One region of the Bacillus sp. PK5-006 genome, then DNA from elsewhere that is predicted to be linked to it. Evidence: riboswitches for the same ligand, from Rfam matches in the RefSeq annotation. Region 1 holds a riboswitch; the other holds the start of a gene.
What was found. Region 1 has a riboswitch for thiamine pyrophosphate ahead of thiT (energy-coupled thiamine transporter ThiT). Riboswitches for the same ligand answer to the same signal wherever they lie in the genome.
Positions count from the first base shown of each region.

Region 2: another riboswitch for thiamine pyrophosphate. It lies ahead of tenA (thiaminase II); the one in region 1 lies ahead of thiT (energy-coupled thiamine transporter ThiT).

Region 1 is NZ_CP096414.1:944,652-952,403, forward strand. It holds gene ftsW (putative lipid II flippase FtsW) at 1-503, opposite strand, end outside; gene rodA (rod shape-determining protein RodA) at 509-1,663, opposite strand; gene M1D84_RS04790 (helix-turn-helix domain-containing protein) at 1,678-2,316, opposite strand; gene M1D84_RS04795 (GNAT family N-acetyltransferase) at 2,488-3,042, shown strand; gene M1D84_RS04800 (hypothetical protein) at 3,002-3,190, opposite strand; gene thiT (energy-coupled thiamine transporter ThiT) at 3,283-3,858, opposite strand; TPP riboswitch at 3,957-4,058, opposite strand; rRNA gene M1D84_RS04810 (16S ribosomal RNA) at 4,494-6,042, shown strand; rRNA gene M1D84_RS04815 (23S ribosomal RNA) at 6,225-7,752, shown strand, end outside.
Region 2 is NZ_CP096414.1:2,534,097-2,541,848, reverse strand. It holds gene M1D84_RS13240 (RluA family pseudouridine synthase) at 1-328, shown strand, start outside; gene prpE (bis(5'-nucleosyl)-tetraphosphatase PrpE) at 371-1,114, opposite strand; gene M1D84_RS13230 (monovalent cation:proton antiporter family protein) at 1,276-3,117, shown strand; TPP riboswitch at 3,177-3,286, shown strand; gene tenA (thiaminase II) at 3,365-4,075, shown strand; gene tenI (thiazole tautomerase TenI) at 4,050-4,667, shown strand; gene thiO (glycine oxidase ThiO) at 4,651-5,763, shown strand; gene thiS (sulfur carrier protein ThiS) at 5,760-5,963, shown strand; gene M1D84_RS13205 (thiazole synthase) at 5,968-6,735, shown strand; gene M1D84_RS13200 (thiazole biosynthesis adenylyltransferase ThiF) at 6,732-7,745, shown strand.

The sequences.
Region 1 (7,752 bases):
CCTAAATCCGGCTGCTTTAAGATCAATAAAAAAACAATCCCTAAAAGAATGAGTGGCGGCATTACACCTTTTTTAAAAGATGTAATGTACGCTTGTTTTTTCGCATACACATAGGCAAAATAGATCACCATCACTAGTTTCACAGCTTCTGAAGGCTGGAGCATGAGAGAACCTAGATGAATCCACCGCTGTGAATTATTTTTGACAACACCAATTCCAGGAAGCAGGACAAGGATGAGACATAGCAATGACAGTAAGACAAGCCACTTCATCCATTTGCGATAAATCTGATAAGGGAGAAGAGCGGCAATGAAGAAAAAGAATCCCCCCATCACGAGCCATTGCCATTGTTTGATAAAGAAATAGCTGCCCTGTTCATACTTCACTTCTCCTAAAGGATAACTTGCACTGTAGACCATCAGTAAACCAAATAAGCAGAGAAACACAATCGTACCAACAAGAATGCGGTCGATTCTTTTGAGATGGGATAAAAGGAATGGCATCATCTTCAACCCCAATTGCGACCAAACATATAGGATGATGATCTAAGATTGACACTAAACACGAGACCAATGGCGATCATGTTGGTCAATAGCGCACTGCCTCCATAGCTGATAAAAGGAAGTGCAAGTCCCGTCACAGGCATTAAACCGATTGTCATCCCTACGTTTTGGAAAACTTGAAACATGATCAGCCCAACGACACCTGCACATATGTATAATCCATAGAGTGTATTAGCGTGCATAGCCACGTGAATGATTCGGTAAATCATCATTAAGTACAGACACATCAAAAGAGAGGCGCCAATAAAACCAAACTCCTCACCAATGACGGCAAATATAAAATCCGTATGGGCTTCAGGGATATTGCCACCTTGTACTTGTTGCCCCTTTGTAAAACCGCTTCCTGATAATTGACCTGATCCAATGCCGAGTATCGATTGTTTCAGCTGATACCCGTATGTTGAATCAAATTCATCAGGAGAGAGCCACCCATAAATGCGATCAAGCTGATGAGGCTTAATGATTTTCGTGAAATGCTCAAAATGATGATTGTGCAGATAGATCAAAAAGGCAAGAAGTGCAAGAAAAGCAGCCATTAATGCAGCCGTCATCTTGCTCGAAATCCCTGATACAAGCATCAGTGTAAAGGCAATGGATAAGATCACGAGCGCTGTTCCTAAATCAGGCTGAATTAAGATGAGGAAAAAAGGGACGATCGTCCAGCAAATGACTTTAGTTGTAGGAATGATGCTTTCTTGAAAAGAAAATCGCTGATGCTTGTATTGGTTCAAGACAGCCGCAAGCAGCAGGATCACAAAAATTTTCATAAACTCTGATGGCTGAATTTTGATTGAACCGAAGCTGATCCACCTTTGGGAACCATTTTGACTCGTTCCGAAAAAATGCACAAGAATAATGAGAAAAATACCACCTGCAAATAACCGAAAAGATAAACGCTCAAGCAGCTCATAATCAAAGTAAGCAACTGCTGCCATGAGACCGAAACCGACGATATACCAGAAAATTTGCCTTTTGACGAAATAAAGCATATCTTGCGTTTCATACTGTCCCGATCCGCTATAAACAGCTAGTAGGCTGATGACAAATAAACAAATAACAGTGAGTAAAAGTGCGAAGTCAATGCTGTACTGTTTTTTCATGGCTTCTTTTCCTGCTATGCCCTATTTGTCAGTTGGTTTAATATGACTTGCACCGCGGCAGCGTCATCAATATAGCCGATCGGAAAAATATAATCTGGTATTAAATCAACAGGCATAATGAAATAAAGGAGTGCGCCTCCCATCAGCATCAATTCTCGAGGAGTCCCCCGTCCATTTATGAATAAACTGTACATGTTTTTCAACTGCTCAAGAAATGGTCCGACGCCGCTTAGCGTCTTCATCTTTTTTTCAAACTTTGCCGTAATCGTTTCTTTTCCTTCAGCTGTTTGGCTGTAGGCTTCGTATTCGTTTAACTTTTGTTCCAATTTGGTCTGACTAAACGTACCGTCGTAGACCTCTTGATCTTTTAGGGTTTTTTCAATCTCTTCTACCGCTTGAATGAACGTATCACCGTGCGCCTTTTCGTTTTTAATTGGATACCCTGAAGCAGTCAATAGTTGATCTAATGATATGTTCAGAGATTCTGAAAGCCGCTGCAGATGATTCAAAGTGGGTTTTCTTTTTCCATTCATGATTCTGGACAGTGTCGCCTTATCGATTCCTGTGTATGTGCTGAGCTCTCTTAAAGATAAAGAGCGTTGCTGCAATTTTTCCTTTAAAATTTGGCCAAGCTCTGTTGTCTTAATATCCATTTTCTACGCCATCCTTTTCATTATGTATCAACTCTTCTATAGAAGAAGTCGTCCCCAATATAAAGGTGTGTTGACAAAATGTCAACGGATATCCTTTATTGATTGAATTTTAAAAAATAAGAATTTATCATAATATAAATAGGATAAAAACAGTGAGTAGGAGTGGCGCGGATGAAGGTGAGACATGCGGTACATCAAGATATTCCAAAAATCGCTGAGATTCATGTGAAAAGCTGGCAGACGACTTATCAGGGGATTATTTCGCAGGAGTATTTAGATGGTTTAAACATTGAAGATCGGAAAGAGAGCTGGAGAAGAAGGTCACTTGAAGGGACGTTTGTCGCAGAAGATGCGGAAGGCGTATTTGGTTTTGCTTCTTTCGGAAAACAACGTGACGAACGTTATTCTACATATGATGGAGAGCTGTATGCCATCTATTTATTACAACAGAAACAGAAATCAGGTGCGGGTATTGCCTTAATTGCTAAAGGTGTCGATTATTTAATAGAAAAAGGGTATCAGAAGTTGATGCTATGGGTGTTTGAACAAAATTCGGCAAAACAATTTTATCAAAAACTTCAACCTAGTTTTGTCGTTACCAGCCAGTTCGAGCTGGCTGGCGAGAACCATAATGAAATAGGGTATGGATGGGAGCTGTCTATATTGAATAACCATGTACAGCGAATTAAATCGTCAGCTTCCAGTAATAATGAGAGAAAAAAGTGAAGAGCACAGCAAGCAGCATGTAAGAAATAAACGGTGAAGCTTCTACTTTTCCTTTCACGCCTGCTATTTTTAAAGCTTCATAGAAACTTGCCAAAAAATAAGCAAGACTGAGAATATAACAGCACAGCATAATGGAGTAAGGGCTCATTGTCGTACCTCCAGCATGAAATCTTCTATTATTAATAGATTCCATGGAGCAGCAAATTATGCATAAAAAAATAACCAGCTGAAATCAGCCGGTTATTTTTGATGAGGAAAAACCAAACGAGATGCACTTGGGATGAGTATGCAAAGAACGATACTGCAAATAATAAATGAAGGAACCATATATGTGCTGTTATAAATTAAAGAGTAGACCCATCCTGGTGTTCCTTTCGGTGCATATTGAGAAAAGAAAACGACGCCAGAAATAAAGAACGTCAGCAGCCTGAAGAAACTAGCAATAAAAACAGCTAGGGTAATATAGAAGAATTGCTGTTTTCGCTTTTGATCCTGAATGGCTTTTTTGATCAGTCCAGAAAACAGGCCGCTTAAAGAAATGACAACAGATGCAACGAAGTAATCGAGGAATCCTTGAACAGGTGTAGCGATGATCGGGCTATTCATCAGCTGAAGACCTGCGATTAACACACCGATGATAAATCCGGTAGATATTCCCCATCTAATAGACATGAGAATGACGGGAATCATAATCAGCGCAAGAGAACCGCCATTAGGCATTCTTAAAAAGAGACCTGATAAGTAATCTAATACAAGTGCAAGTGAAGTCATAATTGCGATTTCCATCAGTCGGACCAATTGATTTGATTGCTGCATAAAAAAATCTCCTTTTTCATGAATTGAGCAAGGAGAGACCGTGTAAGGATGAGTATGTTATTCATAGAAAAACATATCGATTTGAATACACCGTATGTATTCAAGTGATTCCACATTCCTACTTCAGTATTAACTGACAGGTTCAAAGGGTCAGAACAACGAATGTTCACTCTCAGCACAAAGCTCCCCCTGCGGTTATTTAGTTTCAATCTATTATAAATATACTAAAGACCCGCAGGATCAACAATAGATAATTCCCGAGATAAGTAGCATTTGTATCAATATATAGGAAGAGATAAGGAAAAATAAATTATTTAGAAAAAATACTTGTTTCTTCTTTCAAAAGGTGTTATATTTGTATTCGCCGCTGAAACAGCGCGGTTGATAAATAACATTAAGAAAAAAGTTGTTGACTTTATCTTGATAGAATGTTATATTAATAAAGTCGCCTCTGAGAGACGACGAAGATGATCTTTGAAAACTAAACAAGACAAAACGTACCTGTTAATTCGAGTTTTTATAAAAAAATCCTATGATACTTCATAGGTAGTCAGTCAAACTGGCGAGGCAGGAAGTGATCACATGCTAAGTTCGCTACATCGTGTAGCAGCGCATGTGTGATATGCATCCTGCATACCTCGGAGAGTTTGATCCTGGCTCAGGACGAACGCTGGCGGCGTGCCTAATACATGCAAGTCGAGCGGACGGAAGGGAGCTTGCTCCCGGATGTTAGCGGCGGACGGGTGAGTAACACGTGGGTAACCTGCCTGTAAGACTGGGATAACTCCGGGAAACCGGAGCTAATACCGGATAGTTCCTTGAACCGCATGGTTCAAGGATGAAAGACGGTTTCGGCTGTCACTTACAGATGGACCCGCGGCGCATTAGCTAGTTGGTGGGGTAATGGCTCACCAAGGCGACGATGCGTAGCCGACCTGAGAGGGTGATCGGCCACACTGGGACTGAGACACGGCCCAGACTCCTACGGGAGGCAGCAGTAGGGAATCTTCCGCAATGGACGAAAGTCTGACGGAGCAACGCCGCGTGAGTGATGAAGGTTTTCGGATCGTAAAGCTCTGTTGTTAGGGAAGAACAAGTGCGAGAGTAACTGCTCGCACCTTGACGGTACCTAACCAGAAAGCCACGGCTAACTACGTGCCAGCAGCCGCGGTAATACGTAGGTGGCAAGCGTTGTCCGGAATTATTGGGCGTAAAGGGCTCGCAGGCGGTTTCTTAAGTCTGATGTGAAAGCCCCCGGCTCAACCGGGGAGGGTCATTGGAAACTGGGAAACTTGAGTGCAGAAGAGGAGAGTGGAATTCCACGTGTAGCGGTGAAATGCGTAGAGATGTGGAGGAACACCAGTGGCGAAGGCGACTCTCTGGTCTGTAACTGACGCTGAGGAGCGAAAGCGTGGGGAGCGAACAGGATTAGATACCCTGGTAGTCCACGCCGTAAACGATGAGTGCTAAGTGTTAGGGGGTTTCCGCCCCTTAGTGCTGCAGCTAACGCATTAAGCACTCCGCCTGGGGAGTACGGTCGCAAGACTGAAACTCAAAGGAATTGACGGGGGCCCGCACAAGCGGTGGAGCATGTGGTTTAATTCGAAGCAACGCGAAGAACCTTACCAGGTCTTGACATCCTCTGACAACCTTAGAGATAGGGCTTTCCCTTTGGGGACAGAGTGACAGGTGGTGCATGGTTGTCGTCAGCTCGTGTCGTGAGATGTTGGGTTAAGTCCCGCAACGAGCGCAACCCTTGATCTTAGTTGCCAGCATTTAGTTGGGCACTCTAAGGTGACTGCCGGTGACAAACCGGAGGAAGGTGGGGATGACGTCAAATCATCATGCCCCTTATGACCTGGGCTACACACGTGCTACAATGGACAGAACAAAGGGCTGCGAGACCGCAAGGTTTAGCCAATCCCATAAATCTGTTCTCAGTTCGGATCGCAGTCTGCAACTCGACTGCGTGAAGCTGGAATCGCTAGTAATCGCGGATCAGCATGCCGCGGTGAATACGTTCCCGGGCCTTGTACACACCGCCCGTCACACCACGAGAGTTTGCAACACCCGAAGTCGGTGAGGTAACCTTTATGGAGCCAGCCGCCGAAGGTGGGGCAGATGATTGGGGTGAAGTCGTAACAAGGTAGCCGTATCGGAAGGTGCGGCTGGATCACCTCCTTTCTAAGGATATATGGAGCAGCGTGCGTTTTCGTCTTGTTTAGTTTTGAAGGATCATTCCTTCAAAACATGTCTCTAGCGAGACAGGATTGTTCTTTGAAAACTAGATAACAATAAGTAATACATTCACATTGAATGCAATGCAAAGTTCATCACACATAGTGATTCTTTCTAAAGTAAGAAATGGTTAAGTTAGAAAGGGCGCACGGTGGATGCCTTGGCACTAGGAGCCGATGAAGGACGGGACGAACACCGATATGCTTCGGGGAGCTGTAAGCAAGCTTTGATCCGGAGATTTCCGAATGGGGAAACCCACTGCTCGTAATGGAGTAGTATCCATACTTGAATACATAGAGTATGAGAAGGCATACCCGGGGAACTGAAACATCTAAGTACCCGGAGGAAGAGAAAGCAAATGCGATTCCCTGAGTAGCGGCGAGCGAAACGGGAACAGCCCAAACCAAGAGGCTTGCCTCTTGGGGTTGTAGGACACTCTATACGGAGTTACAAAGGAATGATATAAGCGAAGAGGTCTGGAAAGGCCCGCCAAAGAAGGTAACAGCCCTGTAACTGAAATGTCGTTCTCTCCAGAGTGGATCCTGAGTACGGCGGAACACGTGAAATTCCGTCGGAATCCGGGAGGACCATCTCCCAAGGCTAAATACTCCCTAGTGACCGATAGTGAACCAGTACCGTGAGGGAAAGGTGAAAAGCACCCCGGAAGGGGAGTGAAATAGATCCTGAAACCGTGTGCCTACAAGTAGTCAGAGCCCGTTAACGGGTGATGGCGTGCCTTTTGTAGAATGAACCGGCGAGTTACGATCCCGTGCAAGGTTAAGCAGAAGATGCGGAGCCGCAGCGAAAGCGAGTCTGAATAGGGCGCATGAGTACGTGGTCGTAGACCCGAAACCAGGTGATCTACCCATGTCCAGGGTGAAGTTCAGGTAACACTGAATGGAGGCCCGAACCCACGCACGTTGAAAAGTGCGGGGATGAGGTGTGGGTAGGGGTGAAATGCCAATCGAACCTGGAGATAGCTGGTTCTCTCCGAAATAGCTTTAGGGCTAGCCTCAAGGTAAGAGTCTCGGAGGTAGAGCACTGATTGGACTAGGGGCCCCTACCGGGTTACCGAATTCAGTCAAACTCCGAATGCCGATGACTTATCCTTGGGAGTCAGACTGCGAGTGATAAGATCCGTAGTCGAAAGGGAAACAGCCCAGACCGCCAGCTAAGGTCCCAAAGTATACGTTAAGTGGAAAAGGATGTGGAGTTGCTTAGACAACCAGGATGTTGGCTTAGAAGCAGCCACCATTTAAAGAGTGCGTAATAGCTCACTGGTCGAGTGACTCTGCGCCGAAAATGTACCGGGGCTAAACGTATCACCGAAGCTGCGGACTGTTCTTACGAACAGTGGTAGGAGAGCGTTCTAAGGGCTGTGAAGCCAGACCGGAAGGACTGGTGGAGCGCTTAGAAGTGAGAATGCCGGTATGAGTAGCGAAAGACGGGTGAGAATCCCGTCCACCGAATGCCTAAGGTTTCCTGAGGAAGGCTCGTCCGCTCAGGGTTAGTCGGGACCTAAGCCGAGGCCGAAAGGCGTAAGCGATGGACAACAGGTTGATATTCCTGTACCACCTCCTCACCATTTGAGCAATGGGGGGACGCAGGAGGATAGGGTAAGCGCGGTATTGGATATCCGCGTCCAAGCAGTTAGGC
Region 2 (7,752 bases), 1.6 Mb from region 1:
CCGGAAAGGGGATAGTATTATCGAGCGGATGGTTGATGATGCTGGGCAGGAGGCAGTAACGCATTATTCCGTGCGAGCGGTAATCGCTGAGTTGAACATGTCGGATGTGTCTCTCTCACTTGAAACCGGGAGAACACATCAAATTCGTGTTCATATGCAATTTCTTGGGCATCCGCTCATCGGAGATACGCTGTATGGCGGAACGACCGAGCGGATAGACCGGCAGGCACTGCATAGTGAAACCCTTGCGTTTCCTCATCCGATGACAGGTGAGCAAATGACATTTTCAGCCCCGCTTCCTGATGATATGAAATCATTGCTTTTTTAACATAGAGAAACCCGGTCACCTGCAGCGCAGGGCCGGGTTTTTTTATGATGTGAAATGCTGAAATCTAGAATCGTCATAAGGCATGGATGAAGGAACGGAGACCGTTTTAAGCTCAGGGTATGTGAGGGCAGACAGCTTGTTGCCAAATACGCAGCCTGTATCAATATTGACCGTTCTGCCAACGAATCGAGGTTCTTTCACTGGTGTATGGCCATACACAATCCACGGTTTTCCGTGATATTCCTTTGCCCAGTCCTTGCGAACAGGCCGCCCATCTGGCCATGTTTCTCCTGTGACGGCACCAAATAATAAATAGGACCGCATTTGTTTATTCGGCTTTTTTCCAATATCCTTTTCCTTCATCGCTGCGTGTGCAATGATCAGCTCATCAGGAATGAGTACATCATAAAGCGGAGCCTTCTCGAATAACTGCTTAAATTCATGTGACAATTTGTTTTGTTCATGGATTGGCAGTTTTTTTATTTCGTGCACTGTGGTTTCGATGCCATGAAGCAATTTGACGGGATTTCCTTTTAAGTAGCGATAAAGCTTAAAGCAGTGGTTGCCAGGTACATAACGGATTGCGCCGTGTGAATAGGCATGAATGACAAATCGCATGACGTCTACTGACCGAGGTCCACGATCTGTTAGATCACCAACAAGGGCCAGCGTTCTCTTATCAGGATGGACGGGTAATCCATGTTTGAGTTCGTATCCTAGTTTGTGTATGAGGGTAAGCAGCTCTTCGTAGCAGCCATGGATATCACCAATAATATCGAATTTCATAAGGTTTCCTCCTGATTTTTTCATCCATTCATCGGATATAAAGAAGTTTGAATTTTAGAAAATATAACGAATGGCTTTCATTTCATTTGGGCAATTGTTAGAATCAATGCTTTAACGTAAGACTTAAAAAATTAAACATGAATGTTAGGAGGCTTTAGCCAATGGAGCATACATCTGTTTCATCACTCGTTGTCGTTATAATTGTCGCCTTTTTCACCCCTATTTTATTGCACCGATTTAAGCTGACCATTCCGGTCGTTGTAGCTGAAATCATCATGGGGCTCATCATTGGGAAAAGCGGTCTTCAACTGGTTGTCGAACATGATGCGTGGTTAGATACATTATCCATGCTCGGTTTTATTTTTCTGATGTTTTTAAGTGGACTTGAAATAGATTTTTCTTCTTTTGAGTCAAAGAAGAAAGCACGAGAACTCCCAAATGGTTTAAAAGAACCAAATACATTTAAAGCAGCCACCATGATTTTTCTTGGGGTATTTTGTATGTCTTTTATCCTGTCCTATGCGTTTGTACTCGCAGGGTTTATCCAAAATGCCTTTTTAATGACGCTCATTATCTCTACCATTTCATTAGGCGTAGTGGTGCCAACCTTAAAAGAGGAAAAGTTGATGCAGACGAATATCGGTCAAATCATTCTGCTTGTAGCTGTCATTGCCGATTTGGTCACGATGATTTTGCTTGCTGTGTTTTCCTCCATTTATGGAGATGGAACAGGGAACATGTGGCTCCTGCTCTTATTATTTGCTGCAGGCATTCTTCTTTATTTATTTGGCCGCGTATTTAAGACTAAGTCAATTTTTCAGTCGATGTCTAAAGGAACCGTGCAAATTGGGACAAGGGCAATCTTTACTCTCATTATAGTCTTAGTTGCCTTATCTGAATCACTCGGGGCTGAAAATATTCTAGGGGCGTTTTTAGCTGGCGTGCTTGTGTCCCTTCTTTCGCCAAATAAAGAACTCGTTCAGCAGCTGGACTCATTTGGCTACGGATTTTTAATCCCGATCTTTTTTGTGATGGTCGGAGTGGATCTAAATATATGGGCACTGTTTAAGGATCCGACGATTATGATCATGATTCCGCTTCTGTTTATTGCACTGCTTATAAGTAAGCTCATCCCGATTCTTTATTTGAAAAAATGGTATGACATGAAAAAGGTCATTGGCTCTGGCTTTTTATTAACTTCAACTTTATCTCTCGTCATTGCAGCTGCGACGATTGGTGAGCGGCTCGGTGTCATTGATCATAAAATGTCAGGAGCGCTGATTTTAGTTGCTGTGTTAACAAGTATTTTAACACCTGTTTGGTTTAAAGCGCTGTTTAAAAAAGAACAAGCGGCAAGCCATAAGAAGCGTGTGACCTTTATTGGTGCAAATCAGCTGACTTTACCTGTCACACTTGACTTACATCAGGATGAATATGATATTCGGATTTTGCATGTATTTCAAGAAAATAAGGAAGCGCTGCTGGCAGACTCTATCTTTGAAGTCGAATCAATTGAACAATACGATGATGAGACGCTGAGAAAGGCAGGCGTCGGCCAAGAAGATGTTCTTGTCGTCGCAACAGGCAGTGAGACGAAAAATAAGGAAATTGCTTTATTTGCAAAAGAAGAAGGTTCAAAACAAGTCATTGCAAGTGTCAACAAAGCAGAGGCAGAGCTGATATTGAAGGAAGCGGGAATTGATACGTTTTCTACTTTCCTGTCATCTAAAACGGTGCTAAGAGCTTTGATTGAAGCACCTGATGCGATTCGATTGCTAACAAATGAGGATTCTTCTTTGTATCAAATTCAAATGAACAATCATCGTTATCATAATGTCATGCTGAGAGAATTTCCTTTCACCGGTGATTTGGTATTTGTCCGCATTTTTAGAGGGGTAGACAGCTTAGTACCGCATGGCGATACGACACTTAGAAGCGGCGACCGTGTGCTTGTATCGGGCTCCCGAGAGTATGTGGCAGGACTAAGAGCCCAATTAGAATGACAATGAACCCTTGACCAATGAACAATTCCTGATTAAGATAGAGGTACAACATCATATATTTGATCCACTAGGGGAGTCCTTTAAAAGGGCTGAGATAAAAGTGTCGACTTTTAGACCCTCATTACCTGAACAGGTTCATACCTGCGTAGGGAAGTGGTGCGGTTTTTGACTATGCTTTTTACAAATTCCAAGCCACTTTCCACGCGGAAAGTGGCTTTTTTATATGGAAAAACAGGAGGAGAGGAACATGACGTTTTCAACAGAATGTAAAGAGGCTGCAGCAACATGGTGGAATGGAAGCTTTACACATCCTTTTGTCAAAGGGATTGGAGATGGCACACTTTCACTCGATCGTTTCACCTATTACGTGATGCAGGATTCTTATTATTTAACTCATTTTGCAAAGGTGCAGGCATATGGAGCGGCGATAAGTGATGACTTACATACGACGGGCAGAATGGCGTATCATGCCCAGGGCACGTATGAAGCAGAGCTGTCGCTGCATAGGAAATTTACAGAGCTTCTGCAAATTTCTGATGAAGCCATTGAGAACTTTAAGCCTTCTCCCACTGCTTATGCGTATACCTCTCATATGTACCGATCTGTAAAAAGCGGACGGTTTGAAGAGATTTTAGCCGCATTATTACCGTGTTACTGGCTCTATTATGAGGTAGGTGAAAAGCTGAAACAAACAACACCTGACCATCCAATTTACCAAGAATGGATTTTGACATACGGAGGCGATTGGTTTAAGGAACTCGTCTTCGAACAGGTGAACCGCTTTGATGAACTAGCAGAAAAAGCACCAGACCATGTACGGGCCAATATGAAAGAAAATTTCGTGATTTCAAGCTATTATGAATATCACTTTTGGGAGATGGCGTATCAAAAAGAAATGTGGCAAACAGCATGCTTAGATGGGGTTGGTGCAAATGGAACTCCACGCAGTGACAAATGATTCCCTTCCTGCGGGTGAACTGATCAAACAAATAAAAGTTATAGCGTCTGAAGTGGATTTTATTCATATTCGTGAACGGTCTAAAACTGCGAGTGAGCTTGTTGATCTCGTGAAGAATCTCCTTTTAGAAGGTGTACCGAAAGAAAAGCTCGTGATCAATGACAGAGTAGACGTTGCACTGCTTACCAATATTCACAGGGTGCATCTCCCAGGCCACAGCTTTTCGCCAAAAGAACTGCGAAAAAAATTTCCTCATCTTCATGCGGGAGTATCTGTCCATTCGATAGAAGAAGCGAAAGCAGCAGAGAAAAATGGAGCAGAGTATGTCATGTTTGGGCACATATATGCTACCTCTTGTAAACCAGGACTTCAGGCAAGAGGTGTACAGCTTGTGAAAGAACTGACTTCTGAACTAACAATTCCAGTGGTGGCCATCGGCGGGGTGACCCCAGAACGAGTTCCAGAATTGAAACAAGCAAATGTGAAAGGAATTGCTGTCATGTCTGGGATTTTTGCTCATCATCAGCCGCGTATGATGGCACAAGCATTTTTTGAAAAGGTAAAGGAGAATCCTTATGAAAAAGCATTATGACGTTGCAATCATTGGTGGTGGAATCATAGGGGTCTCCATCGCCTATCACCTTGCAAAAGCAGGAAAACAAGTGGTCTTATTTGAAGCGAATGAGATAGGGAAGCAAACGACAAGTGCGGCTGCCGGGATGCTCGGTGCACATGCTGAAGGAGAGGGTCATGAGGATGTTTTCTTTCAGGCAGGCAGAGCAAGCCAGGCATTGTACGAAAAATTAAAAGTCGATCTTCTGCATGAATCAGGCATTGATATTCGAACTTCAGCGGGCGGTATCATGAAGGTCGCCTTTACAGAAGAAGAGAAACAAGCCCTTTGCCGGATGCAGCATTTGTCTACATTTAAATGGCTTGACGCAAGCAGCGTAAAAAAATGCATGCCTCAAGTTACAGATCACATGCTGGGAGCAGGTTTGATTGAAGAGGATGTGCATGTGGAACCTTACGCTGTATGCAGGGCTTTATGGCAGGCGGCCGTCCGGTACGGGGCAGATGTGAAAGAGTGTACACCTGTGATCGAAGTGAAGCGGGACAAAGAAGCGTTAACTGTCAGAACAACGAAGGGCACATTCACATGTGATGATCTGACAGTCGCAAGTGGTGTATGGTCTGGCCGTTTTTTTGAAGAACTCGGATTATCGCATTCTCTTTATCCAGTAAAAGGGGAATGTGTGTCTGTATGGAATAATGGTCCGGCGCTCGCACACACCATTTATCATGATCATTGTTATATCGTTCAGCGAGATAGCGGAAAGCTTGTTATCGGCGCAACAATGAAGCCAAACGAGTGGCAGGCTGTTCCAACGCTTGGCGGCATGGAAGCTGTGATTCAAAAGGCGTCTCAGCTTATGCCTTCTATTAAGGAGATGCCGATTGAAGAGTGCTGGGCAGGCCTTCGTCCGGCGACAAACGACCGGCATCCTTATATCGGAAGACATCCAGAAGACAAGCGTATTCTTTTTGCTGCAGGGCATTACAGGAATGGCATTTTACTTGCGCCGATTACTGGAGAAATCATTCGTGACCTGATATTAGGCGAACCGGTCAAAGAGGAATGGCTTCACGCGTTTCGTATTGGACGAAAGGAGGCACTATTCGTATGAAGATTCAATTGAATGGCAGAATCGTTGATTTCGATCAAGAGAATGGAACGATCTATGATCTGCTATCAGCCTATCAGCTTGAAAACCGTGTGGTGATCGTTGAAAAGAACCATGAAATCATTGATAAAGAAGCGTTTCAACAAGTAGAAATTCAACCAAATGACACGATTGAAATCGTTCATTTCGTAGGAGGAGGATGACCCAATGCTGCACATTGGCGGAAAAACATTCACATCAAGACTATTACTCGGAACAGGAAAGTACCCATCATTTGAGGTTCAAAAAGAAGCGGTGAACGTATCGGAAGCCGAAATTTTAACCTTTGCCGTCAGAAGAATGAACATATTCGAAGCATCTCAGCCTAATTTTTTGGAGCAGCTTGATTTATCAAAATATACGCTGCTTCCGAATACAGCTGGAGCAAGTACAGCAGAAGAGGCAGTGCGTATTGCCCGTTTAGCAAAGGCTTCTGGGCTTTGTGACATGATTAAGGTAGAAGTCATTGGTTGTTCAAGGTCTCTTCTGCCAGATCCAGTTGAAACATTAAAAGCATCTGAAATGCTGCTCGAAGAAGGATTTATCGTGCTGCCATATACATCTGATGATGTGGTGCTGGCAAGAAAATTAGAAGAACTCGGTGTCCATGCTATCATGCCTGGTGCTTCACCGATTGGTTCAGGCCAAGGCTTACTAAATCCTTTGAATCTCTCATTTATTATTGAGCAGGCGAAGGTGCCGGTCATTATTGATGCTGGCGTAGGTTCTCCGAAGGATGCAGCTTATGCGATGGAGCTTGGAGCAGACGCTGTATTACTAAATACCGCTGTCTCTGGTGCAAAGGATCCTGTGAAAATGGCAAAAGCAATGAAACTCGCGATTGAATCAGGAAGACTAGGCTATGAGGCAGGACGTATTCCGCTGAAAAACTATGGGACAGCGAGCAGTCCACAGGAAGGAATGCCGACATTTTGAGCACTCGTTATTCACGCCAAGAGCTTTTTCAGCCAATTGGAACAGAGGGACAAAAGCGGCTAAATGACTCAAAGGCGGTCATTATTGGAGCGGGGGCACTTGGAACCGCAAGTGCTGAAATGCTCGTTCGTGCCGGCGTTGGATCTGTCACCATTTTGGACCGAGATTATATTGAATGGAGCAACCTTCAGCGTCAGCAGCTTTACACGGAGCAAGACGTGAAGGATCGACTGCCAAAAGCTGTGGCGGCTGAAAAAAGACTCAAGCAAGTAAACAGTGACGTGCACATCAAAGGAATCGTAATCGATGTGACTGCTCACAATATTGACGAACTTGTCAGTGAGGCTTCAATCATTGTCGATGCAGCGGATAATTTTGAGGTAAGAATGATAGCAAATGATGCCGCTGTCAAACATCAAATACCGTTCCTTTATGGGGCCTGTGTCGCCAGTTATGGCATTCAATTCACAGTGATCCCTGGTGAGACGCCGTGTTTACACTGTCTGCTTGAACATTTGCCCGCCCAAGGCATGACATGTGATACAGCAGGTATCATTAGTCCAGTTGTGCAGCAGGTGGCGGCATATCAAGTGGCAGATGCACTTAAATATTTAACAGGACATCAAGTGACGCCAATTTTAAAATCCTTCGATTTATGGAAAAATGAACGCTCTGACATTCGGTCGGCCGCGTCTTTAAAGAAGAAGCAATGTCCAAGCTGTGGACTGAAGACCTATCCATTTCTTTCATATGACAAGAGAGCGAAGGCAGATGTACTATGCGGCCGCAATACGGTACAAATCCGCAGTGCAGCAGAAACACCGCCGCCTTTACATGAAGTAGCTCTTCGGTTAAAGAAAGCAGGAATGGATGTGCTTGAGAATCCATATTTGCTTTCGTGTCAAAAGGATGAGTTTAAGCTTGTCTTATTTAAAGATGGCAGAGCGCTTGTACATGGTACGAATGATATTGCCAAAGCAAGAACCATTTATCATCAATGGATTGGCTAATGAGAGG